4 regions of the Ectobacillus sp. JY-23 genome follow, and region 1 is predicted to be linked to each of the others. Evidence: a T-box and tRNA genes for the amino acid it is inferred to sense, from the RefSeq annotation. Region 1 holds a T-box; the other regions hold tRNA genes.
The links. The T-box of region 1 lies ahead of tyrS (tyrosine--tRNA ligase). A T-box ahead of a tRNA ligase gene usually reads a tRNA of that ligase, here a tRNA-Tyr.

Region 1 (4,754 bases):
TCAATATCGGCTTGAAAATCTTTTAGTTTCATTTTTCCAGCATCCGTAATTTTATACATCCTAATCGGCTTATCTTGAACAGATATATCTAAATAAGATTTTACAGCGCCCTCTTTTTCTAACTGCTTGAGCGTTCGATATAAGATAGCACTATCAATCGGATTAATGGGAAGCTCTTCTTGACACTTCTGTAATAGCCTGCCCCCATAGCTGTCTCCCTCCGTTAAAAATAACAAGAGAAATGCCCCTGTATGTCTCCCTGTATGTTTCATCATATACAGCCTCCTCAAAAGTTAGAATTTATCCTAATAACAGTAACTAGAATACTGTCAATGACAGTATATAAAATGAAACATTATACTGTCATTGACAGTATAATGTTTTTAACAGCTAATTATGATTCATCGTATATCAATATTTCTCTTTGGCATATACATTTCCACAGAAAAGCCTCTCCTGCTTCAGGAGAGGCTTTTCATATTATACTGATTTTTCTTCTTAAGACGATGATTCCGGAGTAGGAATTTCTGTTTTTCCGCCAAGCGTATAATTCGCAACCTTCGTAATCGCACTGTTTGCAAAGAAAAACACTTCGCCATCTGGTGCTTTCAGCTTCGTAATTCGAAGGCCAACTTCTTCTACTGTACCTGCTGTATCATTAATTTTTACTAAGTCACCCACCGAAAATTGATCCTCAAATATAATAAAGAAGCCTGTAACAATATCCTTTACTAAGTTTTGCGCACCAAAACCGACTGCTAAACCAACAATACTTACACCAGCCAGCAATGCTTTAATGTCAATTCCCATTGCTTCAAAGGCTGTTAGCGCTGCAATAAAGTAAATGATATATACCGCAATATTTTGACAGAGCTTCGTAAGCGTTGCTTCTCTTCGTTCACTATGACGCATCATTGGTGTGCGTGAACGCAGCCTAAACATCTTTTCAATTGCAACACGCACAAAATGAATCACAATTCGCGCCACAATAAAAATAAAGATTACCTTTAGCAGCGCACCCCCAAAACTCACCAACTTATCCGGACTCATCACATATGTATTAAACCATTTTACAACGTCCATTTGTATGTCTCCTTTCTAAGTAATAAAGGAAAAAGCGTAAGGGGCACTTACGCTTTTTTTATTAGTATTTAATCAAAAAGTATTTTTTCTTACCACGTCGAATAATTGTAAATTTATCTTCGATGCGATTTTCCCTATTTACCACTGCATCCGTGCTTTGTACACGCTCGCCGTTTACAGAAATTGCACCGCTTGTAATATCTTCGCGCGCCTGACGCTTAGACGGTGAAATTTTGCTGTTAACAAGTAAGTCAACAAGCGTAATTTCTTCACCCGAATGTGTGTAAGAAGGTACATCTTTAAAGCCCTGCTCAATTTCAGCAGCGGTTAATTCAGCTACTGCACCGTTAAATAAGGCTTGTGAAATTTTAATCGCTTGTTCTAATGCTGCTTCGCCGTGTACAAGCTTCGTCATTTCTTCACCAAGTGCTTTTTGGGCCGCACGCTTTTCAGGTGCTTCTTGTGTTTGTTTTTCAAGTTCTAAGATTTCCTCATGCGACAGGAATGTAAAGTATTTCAAGTATTTGATTACATCGCGGTCATCTGTGTTAATCCAGAACTGGTAGAACTCGTATGGCGTTGTTTTTTCTGCGTCTAGCCAAACAGCACCGCCCTCTGTTTTACCAAACTTCGTACCATCAGATTTTGTAACTAGCGGAATGGTTAGACCAAACACCTTTGCGTCTTCTTCTGTTTTTCGAATCAATTCCATTCCAGCCGTAATATTCCCCCATTGGTCACTGCCGCCCACCTGCAATCGGCAGCCCTCTGTTTGGTACAGCTTCAAGAAGTCGTATGATTGTAAAATCATGTAGCTGAACTCTGTAAAGGAAATACCTGATTCTAATCGAGAAGCAACTGAATCCTTTGCTAACATATAATTCAAGCCAAAGTTCTTACCGATATCACGAAGGAACGTAATCAAATCTAAAGATCCAATCCAATCATAGTTGTTCGCGATTGTTGCTGGATTACCCGCTTTCTCAAAGTCCAGAAAAGAAGAGAGCTGCTCCTTGATGCGCTGACTAAACATCGCAACTGTTTCCTGCTCGTTCAATTGACGTTCCGCTTTTTTGCCACTTGGGTCCCCAATTAAGCCTGTACCACCGCCTACTAAGGCAATTGGTTGGTGACCTGCTAATTGGAAACGACGCAAAATTAAAATGGGCAGCATATGTCCAATATGCAAACTATCTGCAGTCGGGTCAAACCCGCAGTACAACTTGACACTTTCTTTTGCAAGCAACTCTCGCAGTCCTTCTGCGTCTGTTTGCTGATTAATAAGACCTCTAAACTCTAAATCCTGTAAGATATCCATCATGTTCACTCCTTTAAAATAAAAAAATCGCCCCTAAAAAAGGGACGATTTTATAATCGCGGTACCACCCTAGTTGTGACATGTATGCCACCACTCGATTTCCATAACGGCTTTAACCGTTCTTTTCCTCTTAAGCACATGCTCATTCGAAAAAGAATGCTCCAGGATGTAATTCATGTTTGACTTTGTACCGATTCACACCAACCACCGGCTCTCTTATAACAGTGAGTCAACCACTACTGTAGCCTTTCAACGCTTATTTATTGACTTGATATATAACCTTTTATATCATTATTTCCCCAACACTGTCAATCCCATACGCATCTTACTTCTTGACTGTCACTTGTCCAATGAAGCGAGAGCTATGATGCTCCTTTTCCAGCCAATTTGTAAATTCTTTCAAAAACTCTTCCTGCTCCAAATGTGTATACAGGGTTCCTTCAATTTTCAATTCCATTCGCCTTGCCGGCGGTGTTCGATGAATGGAAATTCGCTTCATAATTTTATCGTATTTATCCATTGTTTCCACAAGAGACTCTTTATCTTCATTACGCATAGCCTTCACTCCTTTATCCTATTCTAACAGAACTTATACGTGCACTATGTATCATTCTCTTATCATTTTTACAACGAGAGGAAATGTTTCATTACTTAGCATCGACCTCAAACTCTTCTGCGTATCGCTCATTTCTCTCTCTTCTATAATTAAGTACAACTTCCCTTTAAAATTTCACGCTCTTTTATCTTAGCACAAAAAAGAAGCTTGAACACGTGGTTCAAGCTTCTTTCATATTAATCTTCCATTGTAGAAAGATCTCCTGTCGGTAAATCGAGTTCCCACGCCTTTAAAACGCGACGCATGATTTTACCACTTCGTGTTTTAGGTAATTTATCTCGAAATTCGATTTGACGAGGTGCCGCGTGTGCAGCCAAACCTTTCTTCACAAATAGACGAATATCTTCAATTAATTCATCAGATGGCTCATAACCGGTACGCAATGCAATAAACGCCTTGATGATTTCACCGCGAACAGGGTCCGGTATACCAATAACGCCTGCTTCTGCAACCGCAGGGTGTTCGACAAGTTTGCTCTCTACTTCAAACGGCCCTACACGCTCTCCTGCCGTCATAATCACATCATCAATTCGTCCTTGGAACCAAAAGTAACCGTCTTCATCCATATAAGCAGAATCTCCTGATACGTACCAGTCTCCTGGCATAAAATAAGACTCATATTTTGCTTGATTATTCCAAACCATACGCATCATAGAAGGCCATCCTTTTTTGATAGCTAGATTGCCCATTGTATAAGGAGGTACTTCTTTGCCTTCGTTATCCACAATGGCTGCTTGAATACCAGGAAGTGGTTTGCCCATAGAACCTGGACGAATTTCCATGCAAGGGTAGTTACAAATAACTTGTCCGCCTGTTTCCGTCATCCACCACGTATCATGTATGCGTAAATGGAATACCTTCATACCCCAGCGAACCACTTCTGGATTTAAAGGCTCTCCCACACTCATAATATGACGAAGCGATGATAAATCGTACTTCTTCAGCACATCATCTCCCGCTCCCATTAACATACGAAATGCCGTTGGTGCACTATACCAAATTGTAACACCATATTCTTGCAGCGCCTCATACCATGCGTCTGGACTGAAACGCCCACCAAGTACAACGTTAGAGGTACCCGTTAACCATGGTGCAAAAATACCATAAGACGTACCTGTTACCCAGCCTGGATCTGCTGTGCACCAATATACATCATCTTCTTGAACATCTAATACCCACTTTGCTGTCTGATAATGCTGAATCATCGCATTATGAACATGCAAAATGCCTTTTGGCTTTCCCGTAGAGCCGGATGTATAATGAAGGATGAGACCGTCTTCACGACTTACCCATTCAATGTCTAATTTTTTGGATGCGACTTTGAACAATGGATTAAACGCTACTGTTTTGCCGCCTTCTTCCACGTTTTCACCAACAAGAAAAACGGTTTTTAAAGCTGGTAAATCGTTAAAGGGAACACGTGAAAGCAACTCCGGTGTCGTAACAAGCACCTTCGCTTCGCTATCCTCTAAGCGATCGCGCACTGCGCCTTCCATAAAAGCTTCAAACAAAGGTCCTACAATTGCACCAAGCTTTACTGCGCCAAGTAAAGTAAAGTACAACTCCGGTGAGCGCGGCATAAAGATGAAAACACGGTCTCCTTTTTCTACATCACCATATGTTTTCAGCACATTTCCTGCTTTATTAGAGTTTTCCATCATTTCTTTAAAGGTATATTTCTCACGGCGTTCGCTATCTTGATAATATAACGCCACCTTATTTTTAAGCGGTGATGCC
Region 2 (4,754 bases), 1.2 Mb from region 1:
ATATTGCCACAAGTATAACGTAACGACAAAAGGAAACAGTAATACAGAAGAACCAAAAAAGGAGAGACACATAATGGATAGTAAACAAAATTTCGTTGAAGCATTGCATACACAGCAAAAAAAGCAGGAAAAGAATAAGCGCTCTCAAGGAAAAGGGCATCCCGATAAAGTACTGCCGAATAACCAACACTAATATATAGAGACATGAAAGCATGGAGCAAGGTGTTCCATGCTTTTTCATCATAACTTGTTCAAACTTTTGACACACGTTTTTATTTGGAACATGTTAAAATAGAAAGGATAATATACTGCTCGAGGAGGCTTTGCAATGAACACACCAAACAATGAGACAAGCGGACGCAACTATACCGCATTTGTTGTTACGCTTTCTATTGTCGTTAATGCCATTATTTTGCTACTGTTCTTCGGACCTGTCGGATACGAAGGAGAAGTTAGTTTTGATACTTCTATTTTGCCCCGCATTAACGCTGTTTTAAATAGCTTTACGTTTATATTTTTAGTAGCAGCACTTTATTTTATTAAAAAGAAAAATATTACGTTGCATAAACGCTTTATTCTTGCTGCTTTTACCACTACATTGCTCTTTTGTGTATCATACTTAACGCATCAATACCTATCAGAGCCAACACACTTTGGTGGTGAAGGCTTTATTCGAACTGTATATTTCTTCATTTTAATTACACATAGTGTATTAGCTGCCATTATTGTTCCGCTTGCTCTATTCTCCTTAATTTGGGGATGGACAGGACAGCTTACAAAACATCGTAAAATTGTAAGATGGTCTATGCCGATTTGGTTATATGTAAGCTTTACAGGTGTTGTGGTGTACTTAATGATTTCTCCGTATTATGGGTAATAAAAAGCTGCCAGTACCTGGCAGCTTTTTTGTATGTAACATTCTTACTTATTATAAAATATGGCTTCATTAAAGTTTGCTGTTACCTCCCGCGAGACGTCAGGGGCCTCCTTAGTGCTATGTTCCTGCGGGATTTTCACAGGCTTTTTCCGCCGTCTAAATAAAAGGCTGTTTTCGCAAACTTTGTTGCTTTGTAACAAGTAGTGGGGAGTGGTTGATTTCCACTCCAGGTTGCTCGCTTTCCGCGGGGCGTGCGGTGAGCCTCTAACCCGCTGCTCCCGCAGGAGTCTCGCACCTTCCGCTCCAACCAACCTTAAACGAAGAAACCTATCTAAAAACAACAATCTTTTAGAAAAGAGCCAAATAAAAAGAGATGCTCTGATTAACAGAACATCTCTTTCTTGTATACCGGTGGCCGGGGTCGAACCGGCACTCCAGAGGAACACGATTTTGAGTCGTGCGCGTCTGCCAATTCCGCCACACCGGCATGGAGGCGGCAACCGGATTCGAACCGGTGGATAAAGGTTTTGCAGACCTTGGCCTTACCACTTGGCTATGCCGCCGTTATATGGAGCGGAAGACGGGATTCGAACCCGCGACCCCAACCTTGGCAAGGTTGTATTCTACCACTGAACTACTTCCGCATATGGCTGGGCTAGCTGGATTCGAACCAACGAATGACGGAGTCAAAGTCCGTTGCCTTACCGCTTGGCGATAGCCCAATATGTCATAAATGCATTATATCTCATTTATTCACTTTAGCGCAAATAAAATGGGGCGATCGATGGGAATCGAACCCACGAATGTCGGAGCCACAATCCGATGCGTTAACCACTTCGCCACGACCGCCATATTTTGTTTGGCAGGGGTAGTAGGAATCGAACCCACACCGGAGGTTTTGGAGACCTCTGTTCTACCTTTAAACTATACCCCTAAATGGTGGAGGGGGACGGATTCGAACCGCCGAACCCTGAGGGAGCGGATTTACAGTCCGCCGCGTTTAGCCACTTCGCTACCCCTCCACAATGGTGCCGGCTAGAGGACTTGAACCCCCAACCTACTGATTACAAGTCAGTTGCTCTGCCAATTGAGCTAAGCCGGCGTATGAAGAAAATCAATTTTTGTTTAAAAGTGGCTCGGGACGGAATCGAACCGCCGACACGAGGATTTTCAGTCCTCTGCTCTACCGACTGAGCTACCGAGCCAAAATGGCGGTCCCGACCGGGATCGAACCGGCGATCTCCTGCGTGACAGGCAGGCATGTTAACCGCTACACCACGGGACCTTGGTTGCGGGGACAGGATTTGAACCTGCGACCTTCGGGTTATGAGCCCGACGAGCTACCGGACTGCTCCACCCCGCGACGATAATAAATAACTTGACTTTTTATTTATATGGTGGAGGATGACGGGATCGAACCGCCGACCCCCTGCTTGTAAGGCAGGTGCTCTCCCAGCTGAGCTAATCCTCCACTATATGGTGACCCGTACGGGATTCGAACCCGTGTTACCGCCGTGAAAGGGCGGTGTCTTAACCACTTGACCAACGGGCCAGATTATGGCGGAGAGCGAGGGATTCGAACCCTCGATACGCTTATGACGTATACACGATTTCCAATCGTGCTCCTTCGGCCTCTCGGACAGCTCTCCATTTAAATGGCTCCGCAAGTAGGATTCGAACCTACGACCTATCGGTTAACAGCCGATTGCTCTACCGCTGAGCTATTGCGGAATAATGTAAGCCTGGCAACGTCCTACTCTCACAGGGACAAGGTCCCAACTACCATCGGCGCAAAAGAGCTTAACTTCCGTGTTCGGTATGGGAACGGGTGTGACCTCTTTGCCATCATTACCAGACTCTTATTATTATACTGACAGAAGAAAATCTGTCAAGAAGAAATATCATATTCCTTCAAAACTGGATAACATAGTGTATATTCATAATCTAGCTCCAGCTCGCAGCTCCATCCGGTCAAATAACCTTGTTCCGCCAACGTCTATCAACGTTTCTGTCACAAGAACATTTGCCCTGCGGAGCTAAACGCTCGCTTCTGCTTTTTTGGTTAAGCCCTCGATCGATTAGTATCAGTCAGCTCCACACGTCGCCGCGCTTCCACCTCTGACCTATCAACCTGATCATCTTTCAGGGATCTTACTAGCTTGACGCTATGGGAAATCTCATCTTGAGGGGGGCTTCATGCTTAGATGCTTTCAGCACTTATCCCGTCCGCACATAGCTACCCAGCGATGCCCTTGGCAGAACAACTGGTACACCAGCGGTGCGTCCATCCCGGTCCTCTCGTACTAAGGACAGCTCCTCTCAAATTTCCTGCGCCCGCGACGGATAGGGACCGAACTGTCTCACGACGTTCTGAACCCAGCTCGCGTACCGCTTTAATGGGCGAACAGCCCAACCCTTGGGACCGACTACAGCCCCAGGATGCGATGAGCCGACATCGAGGTGCCAAACCTCCCCGTCGATGTGGACTCTTGGGGGAGATAAGCCTGTTATCCCCGGGGTAGCTTTTATCCGTTGAGCGATGGCCCTTCCATGCGGAACCACCGGATCACTAAGCCCGACTTTCGTCCCTGCTCGACTTGTAGGTCTCGCAGTCAAGCTCCCTTATGCCTTTACACTCTTCGAATGATTTCCAACCATTCTGAGGGAACCTTTGGGCGCCTCCGTTACATTTTAGGAGGCGACCGCCCCAGTCAAACTGCCCACCTGACACTGTCTCCCGCCCCGATGTAGGGGCGCGGGTTAGAACTTCAATACAGCCAGGGTAGTATCCCACCGACGCCTCCACCGAAGCTGGCGCTCCGGGTTCATAGGCTCCTACCTATCCTGTACAAGCTGTACCAAAATTCAATATCAGGCTACAGTAAAGCTCCACGGGGTCTTTCCGTCCTGTCGCGGGTAACCTGCATCTTCACAGGTACTATAATTTCACCGAGTCTCTGGTTGAGACAGTGCCCAAATCGTTACACCTTTCGTGCGGGTCGGAACTTACCCGACAAGGAATTTCGCTACCTTAGGACCGTTATAGTTACGGCCGCCGTTTACTGGGGCTTCGGTTCAAAGCTTCGCTTGCGCTAACCTCTCCCCTTAACCTTCCAGCACCGGGCAGGTGTCAGCCCCTATACTTCGCCTTGCGGCTTCGCAGAGACCTGTGTTTTTGCTAAACAGTCGCTTGGGCCTTTTCACTGCGGCTCTCGCTAGAGAGCACCCCTTCTCCCGAAGTTACGGGGTCATTTTGCCGAGTTCCTTAACCAGAGTTCTCTCGCACACCTTAGGATTCTCTCCTCGCCTACCTGTGTCGGTTTGCGGTACAGGCACCTTTTACCTCGCTAGAAGCTTTTCTTGGCAGTGTGGAATCAGAGAGTTCGCCCATACGGGCTTCCCCATCACAGCTCAGCCTTACGATGAGCGGATTTGCCTACTCATCAGCCTAACTGCTTAGACGCACGCGACCAGCGGTGCGCATCTCCTATCCTCCTGCGTCCCTCCATTGCTCAAACGGTAAAGAGGTGGTACAGGAATATCAACCTGTTGTCCATCGCCTACGCCTGTCGGCCTCGGCTTAGGTCCTGACTAACCCTGAGCGGACGAGCCTTCCTCAGGAAACCTTAGGCATACGGTGGATGGGATTCTCACCCATCTTTCGCTACTCATACCGGCATTCTCACTTCTAAGCGCTCCACCAGTCCTTACGGTCTGACTTCACAGCCCTTAGAACGCTCCCCTACCACTGATACCTTTGGTATCAATCTGCAGCTTCGGTAGTATGTTTAGCCCCGGTACATTTTCGGCGCAGAGTCACTCGACTAGTGAGCTATTACGCACTCTTTAAATGGTGGCTGCTTCTAAGCCAACATCC
Region 3 (4,754 bases), 740 kb from region 1:
TACTGTAGCCTGATATTGAATTTTGGTACAGCTTGTACAGGATAGGTAGGAGCCTATGAACCCGGAGCGCCAGCTTCGGTGGAGGCGTCGGTGGGATACTACCCTGGCTGTATTGAAGTTCTAACCCGCGCCCCTACATCGGGGCGGGAGACAGTGTCAGGTGGGCAGTTTGACTGGGGCGGTCGCCTCCTAAAATGTAACGGAGGCGCCCAAAGGTTCCCTCAGAATGGTTGGAAATCATTCGAAGAGTGTAAAGGCATAAGGGAGCTTGACTGCGAGACCTACAAGTCGAGCAGGGACGAAAGTCGGGCTTAGTGATCCGGTGGTTCCGCATGGAAGGGCCATCGCTCAACGGATAAAAGCTACCCCGGGGATAACAGGCTTATCTCCCCCAAGAGTCCACATCGACGGGGAGGTTTGGCACCTCGATGTCGGCTCATCGCATCCTGGGGCTGTAGTCGGTCCCAAGGGTTGGGCTGTTCGCCCATTAAAGCGGTACGCGAGCTGGGTTCAGAACGTCGTGAGACAGTTCGGTCCCTATCCGTCGCGGGCGCAGGAAATTTGAGAGGAGCTGTCCTTAGTACGAGAGGACCGGGATGGACGCACCGCTGGTGTACCAGTTGTTCTGCCAAGGGCATCGCTGGGTAGCTATGTGCGGACGGGATAAGTGCTGAAAGCATCTAAGCATGAAGCCCCCCTCAAGATGAGATTTCCCATAGCGTCAAGCTAGTAAGATCCCTGAAAGATGATCAGGTTGATAGGTCAGAGGTGGAAGCACGGCGACGTGTGGAGCTGACTGATACTAATCGATCGAGGGCTTAACCAAAAAAGCAGAAGCGAGCGTTTAGCGAGCTGGAGCTAGATTACACACTTGTTATCCAGTTTTGAAGGAACATGCCTTCATATGTCTAGTGATGATGGCAAAGAGGTCACACCCGTTCCCATACCGAACACGGAAGTTAAGCTCTTTTGCGCCGAGGGTAGTTGGGACCTTGTCCCTGTGAGAGTAGGACGTCGCTAGGCATTATTATTCCGCAATAGCTCAGCGGTAGAGCACGAAAGAATAATCTTCATTGATTAGTCTTCAGCGTACTGATTGAGCTGCTTCTTGAGTCATCTTTCTGAGATCAGGACGATCGGCTGTTACAAGGAGTATATATTAGGAATAAAACCTTAGCATTCCGCAATAGCTCAGCGGTAGAGCAATCGGCTGTTAACCGATAGGTCGTAGGTTCGAATCCTACTTGCGGAGCCATGCTTCCATAGCTCAGTCGGTAGAGCACTTCCATGGTAAGGAAGAGGTCACCGGTTCAAGCCCGGTTGGAAGCTATGCGCCATTTTTTAATGGCCCGTTGGTCAAGTGGTTAAGACACCGCCCTTTCACGGCGGTAACACGGGTTCGAATCCCGTACGGGTCACCATATATATGGAGGATTAGCTCAGCTGGGAGAGCATCTGCCTTACAAGCAGAGGGTCGGCGGTTCGAGCCCGTCATCCTCCACCATATATCGGAGGGGTAGCGAAGTGGCTAAACGCGGCGGACTGTAAATCCGCTCCCTCAGGGTTCGGCGGTTCGAATCCGTCCCCCTCCACCATTTTGTATAAAATTTGGACAACCTGTCTAAAATAAAAACGTATTGTTGGGCTATCGCCAAGCGGTAAGGCAACGGACTTTGACTCCGTCATTCGTTGGTTCGAATCCAGCTAGCCCAGCCATTATGAGCCATTAGCTCAGTCGGTAGAGCATCTGACTTTTAATCAGAGGGTCGAAGGTTCGAGTCCTTCATGGCTCACATTTTGCGGAAGTAGTTCAGTGGTAGAATACAACCTTGCCAAGGTTGGGGTCGCGGGTTCGAATCCCGTCTTCCGCTTACTTATAACGGGGCCTTAGCTCAGCTGGGAGAGCGCCTGCCTTGCACGCAGGAGGTCAGCGGTTCGATCCCGCTAGGCTCCACCAACTACATATTATAAATGACAAGCTGTAGATTCAATAATGAATTTACAGCTTTTTTGTGTTTTTGATAGATTATTTTCTAAAGAGTGTTGCTTTTAGATAGGTTTCTTCGTTTACGGTTGGTTGGAGCGGAAGGTGCAAGACTCCTGCGGGAGCACTACACGCCCCGCGGAAAGCGAGCAACCCCGAGCGGAAATCAACCATGCCCCACTACTTGTTAAATCGCAACAAAGTTTGCGAAAACAGCTTTCAATAAGATTTCTCTGTCATAATAAAAATGGAGGGATGAAAAATGAAAATTATTATTGCACCGGATTCCTATAAAGAAAGCTTAACAGCTAGGGACGTGTGTCATGCAATTGAAGAAGGGTTTGGACAAGTATACCCAGATGCAACATACATAAAAGTGCCGTTAGGTGATGGAGGTGAAGGAACGGCATCTCTATTAACAGAAGCATGTGGAGGCACCTTTGTCTCTTGTAAGGTACATGACCCATTAGGAAGAGTTGTAGAGGCTTTTTACGGCCTCTCACCAGACGGTAGCACCGCATTTATTGAGATGGCAGCTGCTTCCGGATTACATCTTTTATCACCGAAGGAACGGAACCCGCTTATAACAAGTACATATGGAACAGGAGAGCTCATATTAGATGCTATAAATGCGGGTGTTCAAAAGATTATTTTAGGATTAGGAGGTAGCGCAACAAATGATGGGGGAGTCGGAATGGCTGCTGCATTAGGAGTACGGTTTTTAAATCGAAAGCATAGCACTATTTCTTTAAATGGAGGCGGACTAGATGAGTTGGCTTACATTGATACATCTGCTTTAGATTCTCGACTAGCTTCTATTAAAATAGAAGCTGCTTGTGATGTGAATAATCCTTTAGTAGGAGAGAAAGGTGCCTCCTATATATTTGCTCCGCAAAAAGGAGCAACATCTACAATGGTTGAGCAATTAGAAAGAAATATGAGAAATTATGCTTATGTTCTCAAAGAATGTGTACAGCGAGATGTAAATGTCGCAGGGGCAGGTGCTGCAGGGGGAATGGGTGCGGGCGTTCTTGCTTTCCTAGGCGGAGAGCTGGTGCCTGGTATTGACCTCGTTCTATCTGTTTCTGGTATCGAGAAACACATGCAAGAGGCAGAGCTTCTTATTACAGGGGAAGGAAGAATTGATGCACAAACCATTCATGGTAAAACAGTTTCCGGTGTGGCTACATTGGCTGCACAATATGGTGTACCTGTAGTTGTAATTGCTGGCTCGGCCGATAATAATCATCAGGTTGTTTATAAGCATGGCATTGACGCGGTATTTAGTATCGTACCGGGAGCTATGTCTTTAGAAGAAGCATTACAAAATGCATATGAAAACGTGAGTCTAACTGCAAGGAATGTAGCTGCTGTTTGGAAAATAGCACAACAGAGCTTATAAAAAGATCACTAGAAAAACTAAGATGAAATAAAACTATGCACATCCAATAAGATGTTATGGCGCTTTCTTTTTCTTGCCCTTGGTATGTTGGAAAAACTACAAAAACTGATATAGCATTAGCTAAAAGAGGATACAAAAACGCCAATCTTGGCGTTTTTTTCATTTGTACAAAGGTATGGGAAAGTAACTTAACACCTTTTTACATATAAAAAATATTTTTCTTTTTATGTAAAATTTTATTCATTTCTCATTATGAAATGTAAATTAAATAAGGAAAGATGTATAAATTTCCATGTATGGACCGTGTTTTTATGCAAGAAAATGTCGAGTTGAACCACAATATAAAAAAGATTTAAAATATTTAGTGAACGGAGGGGGAAATATGAAGAAGAAAATTTCAATTATTGGTATGCCAATGGATTTAGGACAAACAAGACGCGGTGTCGATATGGGGCCGAGTGCGATTCGATATGCCGGGGTTGTAGAACGTATTAAAAGAATTGGATATGAGGTTGAAGACCTTGGAGATATTGCTATTAATAGACCAAAGAAATATGAAGTGGACGAAAATCAAAAGTTAAAAAATTTACATCAAGTTGTGGAAGCGTGTCAGGAGCTTGCAGAAAAGGTTGACGATGTTATAGAAAGAGGAAGCTTTCCGCTTATCTTTGGCGGTGATCATAGTATGGCAGTGGGAACACTTGCTGGAATTGCTAAACATAACAAAAATATCGGTGTTATCTGGTACGATGCACATGGGGATTTAAATACAGAAGAGACATCTCCTTCTGGAAATATTCATGGTATGTCATTGGCAGCTAGCTTAGGATACGGTCATCCACTTCTTGTAAATTTATATGGTGCGTATCCTAAAGTGAAAAAAGAAAACGTTGTCATTATTGGTGCCCGTGCTCTTGATGAAGGTGAAAAAGACTTTATTCGTGAAGAAGGCATAAAAGTATATTCTATGCATGAGATTGACCGTATGGGAATGGCGGCAGTCATGGAAGAAGCTATTTCTTATTTATCTCATACAGATGGTGTACATCTTTCATTAGATCTTGATGGTCTTGACCCGCATGATGCACCTGGTGTGGGCACACCAGTTATTGGAGGACTATCCTATCGAGAAAGCCATTTAGCAATGGAAATGCTTGCGGAAGCAGGAATTATCACATCTGCAGAATTTGTGGAAGTCAATCCAATTTTAGATGAAAAGAATAAAACAGCTATAACAGCAGTTGCTTTAATGGGTTCACTGCTTGGCGAAAAACTGAAATAAAATCGGCCTGTGGCCGATTTTTTTTATGTAAAAGAAACCTTTCGTTATACCGAATTACCTGGTCTAAGGTTTGTGCGTTGCATAAT
Region 4 (4,754 bases), 1.3 Mb from region 1:
ACTCCGAATGCCAATGACTTATTCCTTGGGAGTCAGACTACGAGTGATAAGATCCGTGGTCAAAAGGGAAACAGCCCAGACTGCCAGCTAAGGTCCCAAAATGTATGTTAAGTGGAAAAGGATGTGGAGTTGCTTAGACAACTAGGATGTTGGCTTAGAAGCAGCCACCATTTAAAGAGTGCGTAATAGCTCACTAGTCGAGTGACTCTGCGCCGAAAATGTACCGGGGCTAAACATACTACCGAAGCTGCAGATTGATACCAAAGGTATCAGTGGTAGGGGAGCGTTCTAAGGGCTGTGAAGTCAGACCGCAAGGACTGGTGGAGCGCTTAGAAGTGAGAATGCCGGTATGAGTAGCGAAAGATGGGTGAGAATCCCATCCACCGTATGCCTAAGGTTTCCTGAGGAAGGCTCGTCCGCTCAGGGTTAGTCAGGACCTAAGCCGAGGCCGACAGGCGTAGGCGATGGACAACAGGTTGATATTCCTGTACCACCTCTTTACCGTTTGAGCAATGGAGGGACGCAGGAGGATAGGAGATGCGCACCGCTGGTCGCGTGCGTCTAAGCAGTTAGGCTGATGAGTAGGCAAATCCGCTCATCGTAAGGCTGAGCTGTGATGGGGAAGCCCGTATGGGCGAACTCTCTGATTCCACACTGCCAAGAAAAGCTTCTAGCGAGGTAAAAGGTGCCTGTACCGCAAACCGACACAGGTAGGCGAGGAGAGAATCCTAAGGTGTGCGAGAGAACTCTGGTTAAGGAACTCGGCAAAATGACCCCGTAACTTCGGGAGAAGGGGTGCTCTCTAGCGAGAGCCGCAGTGAAAAGGCCCAAGCGACTGTTTAGCAAAAACACAGGTCTCTGCGAAGCCGCAAGGCGAAGTATAGGGGCTGACACCTGCCCGGTGCTGGAAGGTTAAGGGGAGAGGTTAGCGCAAGCGAAGCTTTGAACCGAAGCCCCAGTAAACGGCGGCCGTAACTATAACGGTCCTAAGGTAGCGAAATTCCTTGTCGGGTAAGTTCCGACCCGCACGAAAGGTGTAACGATTTGGGCACTGTCTCAACCAGAGACTCGGTGAAATTATAGTACCTGTGAAGATGCAGGTTACCCGCGACAGGACGGAAAGACCCCGTGGAGCTTTACTGTAGCCTGATATTGAATTTTGGTACAGCTTGTACAGGATAGGTAGGAGCCTATGAACCCGGAGCGCCAGCTTCGGTGGAGGCGTCGGTGGGATACTACCCTGGCTGTATTGAAGTTCTAACCCGCGCCCCTCTATCGGGGCGGGAGACAGTGTCAGGTGGGCAGTTTGACTGGGGCGGTCGCCTCCTAAAATGTAACGGAGGCGCCCAAAGGTTCCCTCAGAATGGTTGGAAATCATTCGAAGAGTGTAAAGGCATAAGGGAGCTTGACTGCGAGACCTACAAGTCGAGCAGGGACGAAAGTCGGGCTTAGTGATCCGGTGGTTCCGCATGGAAGGGCCATCGCTCAACGGATAAAAGCTACCCCGGGGATAACAGGCTTATCTCCCCCAAGAGTCCACATCGACGGGGAGGTTTGGCACCTCGATGTCGGCTCATCGCATCCTGGGGCTGTAGTCGGTCCCAAGGGTTGGGCTGTTCGCCCATTAAAGCGGTACGCGAGCTGGGTTCAGAACGTCGTGAGACAGTTCGGTCCCTATCCGTCGCGGGCGCAGGAAATTTGAGAGGAGCTGTCCTTAGTACGAGAGGACCGGGATGGACGCACCGCTGGTGTACCAGTTGTTCTGCCAAGGGCATCGCTGGGTAGCTATGTGCGGACGGGATAAGTGCTGAAAGCATCTAAGCATGAAGCCCCCCTCAAGATGAGATTTCCCATAGCGTCAAGCTAGTAAGATCCCTGAAAGATGATCAGGTTGATAGGTCAGAGGTGGAAGCGCGGCGACGTGTGGAGCTGACTGATACTAATCGATCGAGGGCTTAACCAAAAAAAGCAGAAGCGAGCGTTTAGCAAGCTGAAGCTAGATTATACACTTGTTATCCAGTTTTGAAGGAACATGCCTTCATATGTCTAGTGATGATGGCAAAGAGGTCACACCCGTTCCCATACCGAACACGGAAGTTAAGCTCTTTTGCGCCGAGGGTAGTTGGGACCTTGTCCCTGTGAGAGTAGGACGTCGCTAGGCAATGCCCAATTTGGGCTTTTTTTACGGAGGATTAGCTCAGCTGGGAGAGCATCTGCCTTACAAGCAGAGGGTCGGCGGTTCGATCCCGTCATCCTCCACCATATATCGGAGGGGTAGCGAAGTGGCTAAACGCGGCGGACTGTAAATCCGCTCCCTCAGGGTTCGGCGGTTCGAATCCGTCCCCCTCCACCATTTTTGATGGGCTATCGCCAAGCGGTAAGGCAACGGACTTTGACTCCGTCATTCGTTGGTTCGAATCCAGCTAGCCCAGCCATAATTATGAGCCATTAGCTCAGTCGGTAGAGCATCTGACTTTTAATCAGAGGGTCGAAGGTTCGAGTCCTTCATGGCTCACATTTTGCGGGTGTGGCGGAATTGGCAGACGCACCAGACTTAGGATCTGGCGCCTTCGGCGTGGGGGTTCGAGTCCCTTCACCCGCACCAATATATGCGGAAGTAGTTCAGTGGTAGAATACAACCTTGCCAAGGTTGGGGTCGCGGGTTCGAATCCCGTCTTCCGCTTATACTGTATTTTATATCACACAAAATATATACAGTTGTTTATGCGCCCGTAGCTCAATTGGATAGAGCATCTGACTACGGATCAGAAGGTTATGGGTTCGAATCCTTTCGGGCGCGTTATACGGGAAGTGGCTCAGCTTGGTAGAGCACCTGGTTTGGGACCAGGGGGTCGCAGGTTCAAATCCTGTCTTCCCGATTTCATGGGGCCTTAGCTCAGCTGGGAGAGCGCCTGCCTTGCACGCAGGAGGTCAGCGGTTCGATCCCGCTAGGCTCCATACGGAGGAATACCCAAGTCCGGCTGAAGGGATCGGTCTTGAAAACCGACAGGCGGTGAGAGCCGCGCGGGGGTTCGAATCCCTCTTCCTCCGCCATTTATTTTATATGAATGGTAAATTAAATAATTCATGATTGTCGCGGGGTGGAGCAGTCCGGTAGCTCGTCGGGCTCATAACCCGAAGGTCGCAGGTTCAAATCCTGTCCCCGCAACCAAGGTCCCGTGGTGTAGCGGTTAACATGCCTGCCTGTCACGCAGGAGATCGCCGGTTCGATCCCGGTCGGGACCGCCATTTTTATGGCTCGGTAGCTCAGTCGGTAGAGCAGAGGACTGAAAATCCTCGTGTCGGCGGTTCGATTCCGTCCCGAGCCACTTCTTAATTTACATATCACTTTTCTTTATAAGCCGGCTTAGCTCAATTGGCAGAGCAACTGACTTGTAATCAGTAGGTTGGGGGTTCAAGTCCTCTAGCCGGCATCGATTAGGGGTATAGTTTAAAGGTAGAACAGAGGTCTCCAAAACCTCCGGTGTGGGTTCGATTCCTACTACCCCTGCCAAACACGTGGGCCTATAGCTCAGCTGGTTAGAGCGCACGCCTGATAAGCGTGAGGTCGATGGTTCGAGTCCATTTAGGCCCATTAGTGATATATTCCGCAATAGCTCAGCGGTAGAGCAATCGGCTGTTAACCGATAGGTCGTAGGTTCGAATCCTACTTGCGGAGCCATTAAGGCCCGTTGGTCAAGTGGTTAAGACACCGCCCTTTCACGGCGGTAACACGGGTTCGAATCCCGTACGGGTCATACCAAAAGCCAGTGCATTCGCACTGGTTTTTTTTGTATATTTTTATTTAGGCTCTGTGAAAGTTCGTTGCTGATTTCCGTTATGGAGGTTTGTTCGCTTTCCGCGGGCAGTCAGGGAGTCGACTCGGCGCTATTCGCCTGCAACGTCTCTCCTTTACTCACTTTTCCCACATGTGTTCCATCCGCCTCACTCCCATCAACAAGTGCCAATTAGCAACGTCAGGTTTTAATATAGTCTTTATTTTTAACTTATACCTAGTAAAGAAAGTTTCTTATGTGTGTCAGATATAAAATAACTCTTTTTATGTAATGAAGGAAGAATGTTATATACAGCGAAATTTCATATATAAGGGGGGAATTGAATGGAACAACTATTAGTGGAAAAGCGGGTGAAGACGCGAAGGTGGAAAAGACTCTTAGCTATCACATTAGTCTTTCTCATCTCTATTGCAGGTGTTGCTTATACAGCAGGTACATTGTATATAAAACGAAGTCTTCCACAAGTTTCTGGTGTAATTGCCATAGATGGACTTCAAGGGCAAGTGAGAATTATAAGAGATGCAACTGGTGTACCACATATTAAAGCAAATAGTTTACAAGACTTATATATGGCTCAGGGATACATTACTGCACAAGATCGTTTATTTCAAATGGATTTAAGTCGCAGACAAGCATCTGGGCGACTAAGCGAAGTTATTGGTGAAGCAACTATAGAGAGAGATAAGTTTTTTCGTACATTTGGTTTAAGAAGAGCAGCGGAATTATCATACGATTCTTATTCTAAAGAAGCAAAAGATGTATTAAAGTGGTATGCTAACGGTGTAAATGCATTTATTATGGGGGCTAAAAAGAAAAATAGACTTCCAATCGAATTCACGTTGCTTAGGTATGAGCCTGAACTTTGGACACCTATTGACTCCTTGGCGATTGGTAAATACATGGCATTTGATTTAGGTGGACATTGGCAAGGGCAAGCTTTTCGATATCACCTTTTGA

Region 2: it encodes a tRNA-Tyr, which carries the amino acid that the T-box ahead of tyrS (tyrosine--tRNA ligase) is inferred to sense. The anticodon was not compared.
Region 3: it encodes a tRNA-Tyr, which carries the amino acid that the T-box ahead of tyrS (tyrosine--tRNA ligase) is inferred to sense. The anticodon was not compared.
Region 4: it encodes a tRNA-Tyr, which carries the amino acid that the T-box ahead of tyrS (tyrosine--tRNA ligase) is inferred to sense. The anticodon was not compared.

What each region holds. Positions count from the first base shown of each region.
Region 1 is NZ_CP095462.1:1,859,127-1,863,880, forward strand. It holds gene MUG87_RS09605 (PadR family transcriptional regulator) at 1-272, opposite strand, end outside; gene MUG87_RS09610 (mechanosensitive ion channel family protein) at 499-1,083, opposite strand; gene tyrS (tyrosine--tRNA ligase) at 1,145-2,401, opposite strand; T-box leader at 2,439-2,663, opposite strand; gene MUG87_RS09620 (hypothetical protein) at 2,727-2,957, opposite strand; gene acsA (acetate--CoA ligase) at 3,194-4,754, opposite strand, start outside.
Region 2 is NZ_CP095462.1:3,012,112-3,016,865, reverse strand. It holds gene MUG87_RS15320 (DUF4023 family protein) at 74-193, shown strand; gene MUG87_RS15315 (DUF420 domain-containing protein) at 329-877, shown strand; tRNA gene MUG87_RS15310 (tRNA-Leu) at 1,284-1,364, opposite strand; tRNA gene MUG87_RS15305 (tRNA-Cys) at 1,366-1,440, opposite strand; tRNA gene MUG87_RS15300 (tRNA-Gly) at 1,447-1,521, opposite strand; tRNA gene MUG87_RS15295 (tRNA-Gln) at 1,525-1,599, opposite strand; tRNA gene MUG87_RS15290 (tRNA-His) at 1,651-1,726, opposite strand; tRNA gene MUG87_RS15285 (tRNA-Trp) at 1,738-1,811, opposite strand; tRNA gene MUG87_RS15280 (tRNA-Tyr) at 1,815-1,899, opposite strand; tRNA gene MUG87_RS15275 (tRNA-Thr) at 1,904-1,979, opposite strand; tRNA gene MUG87_RS15270 (tRNA-Phe) at 2,010-2,082, opposite strand; tRNA gene MUG87_RS15265 (tRNA-Asp) at 2,087-2,162, opposite strand; tRNA gene MUG87_RS15260 (tRNA-Met) at 2,164-2,240, opposite strand; tRNA gene MUG87_RS15255 (tRNA-Val) at 2,273-2,348, opposite strand; tRNA gene MUG87_RS15250 (tRNA-Glu) at 2,355-2,429, opposite strand; tRNA gene MUG87_RS15245 (tRNA-Ser) at 2,436-2,526, opposite strand; tRNA gene MUG87_RS15240 (tRNA-Asn) at 2,534-2,608, opposite strand; rRNA gene rrf (5S ribosomal RNA) at 2,618-2,733, opposite strand; rRNA gene MUG87_RS15230 (23S ribosomal RNA) at 2,936-4,754, opposite strand, start outside.
Region 3 is NZ_CP095462.1:2,603,901-2,608,654, forward strand. It holds rRNA gene MUG87_RS13440 (23S ribosomal RNA) at 1-826, shown strand, start outside; rRNA gene rrf (5S ribosomal RNA) at 908-1,023, shown strand; tRNA gene MUG87_RS13450 (tRNA-Asn) at 1,181-1,255, shown strand; tRNA gene MUG87_RS13455 (tRNA-Thr) at 1,257-1,329, shown strand; tRNA gene MUG87_RS13460 (tRNA-Glu) at 1,347-1,421, shown strand; tRNA gene MUG87_RS13465 (tRNA-Val) at 1,429-1,504, shown strand; tRNA gene MUG87_RS13470 (tRNA-Tyr) at 1,511-1,595, shown strand; tRNA gene MUG87_RS13475 (tRNA-Gln) at 1,642-1,716, shown strand; tRNA gene MUG87_RS13480 (tRNA-Lys) at 1,721-1,793, shown strand; tRNA gene MUG87_RS13485 (tRNA-Gly) at 1,800-1,871, shown strand; tRNA gene MUG87_RS13490 (tRNA-Ala) at 1,882-1,957, shown strand; gene MUG87_RS13495 (glycerate kinase) at 2,247-3,386, shown strand; gene rocF (arginase) at 3,769-4,668, shown strand.
Region 4 is NZ_CP095462.1:3,190,910-3,195,663, forward strand. It holds rRNA gene MUG87_RS16095 (23S ribosomal RNA) at 1-1,963, shown strand, start outside; rRNA gene rrf (5S ribosomal RNA) at 2,046-2,161, shown strand; tRNA gene MUG87_RS16105 (tRNA-Val) at 2,187-2,262, shown strand; tRNA gene MUG87_RS16110 (tRNA-Tyr) at 2,269-2,353, shown strand; tRNA gene MUG87_RS16115 (tRNA-Gln) at 2,361-2,435, shown strand; tRNA gene MUG87_RS16120 (tRNA-Lys) at 2,443-2,515, shown strand; tRNA gene MUG87_RS16125 (tRNA-Leu) at 2,522-2,605, shown strand; tRNA gene MUG87_RS16130 (tRNA-Gly) at 2,612-2,683, shown strand; tRNA gene MUG87_RS16135 (tRNA-Arg) at 2,727-2,800, shown strand; tRNA gene MUG87_RS16140 (tRNA-Pro) at 2,806-2,879, shown strand; tRNA gene MUG87_RS16145 (tRNA-Ala) at 2,886-2,958, shown strand; tRNA gene MUG87_RS16150 (tRNA-Ser) at 2,962-3,054, shown strand; tRNA gene MUG87_RS16155 (tRNA-Met) at 3,096-3,172, shown strand; tRNA gene MUG87_RS16160 (tRNA-Asp) at 3,174-3,249, shown strand; tRNA gene MUG87_RS16165 (tRNA-Phe) at 3,257-3,329, shown strand; tRNA gene MUG87_RS16170 (tRNA-Thr) at 3,362-3,434, shown strand; tRNA gene MUG87_RS16175 (tRNA-Trp) at 3,441-3,514, shown strand; tRNA gene MUG87_RS16180 (tRNA-Ile) at 3,522-3,595, shown strand; tRNA gene MUG87_RS16185 (tRNA-Asn) at 3,608-3,682, shown strand; tRNA gene MUG87_RS16190 (tRNA-Glu) at 3,687-3,758, shown strand; gene MUG87_RS16195 (penicillin acylase family protein) at 4,121-4,754, shown strand, end outside.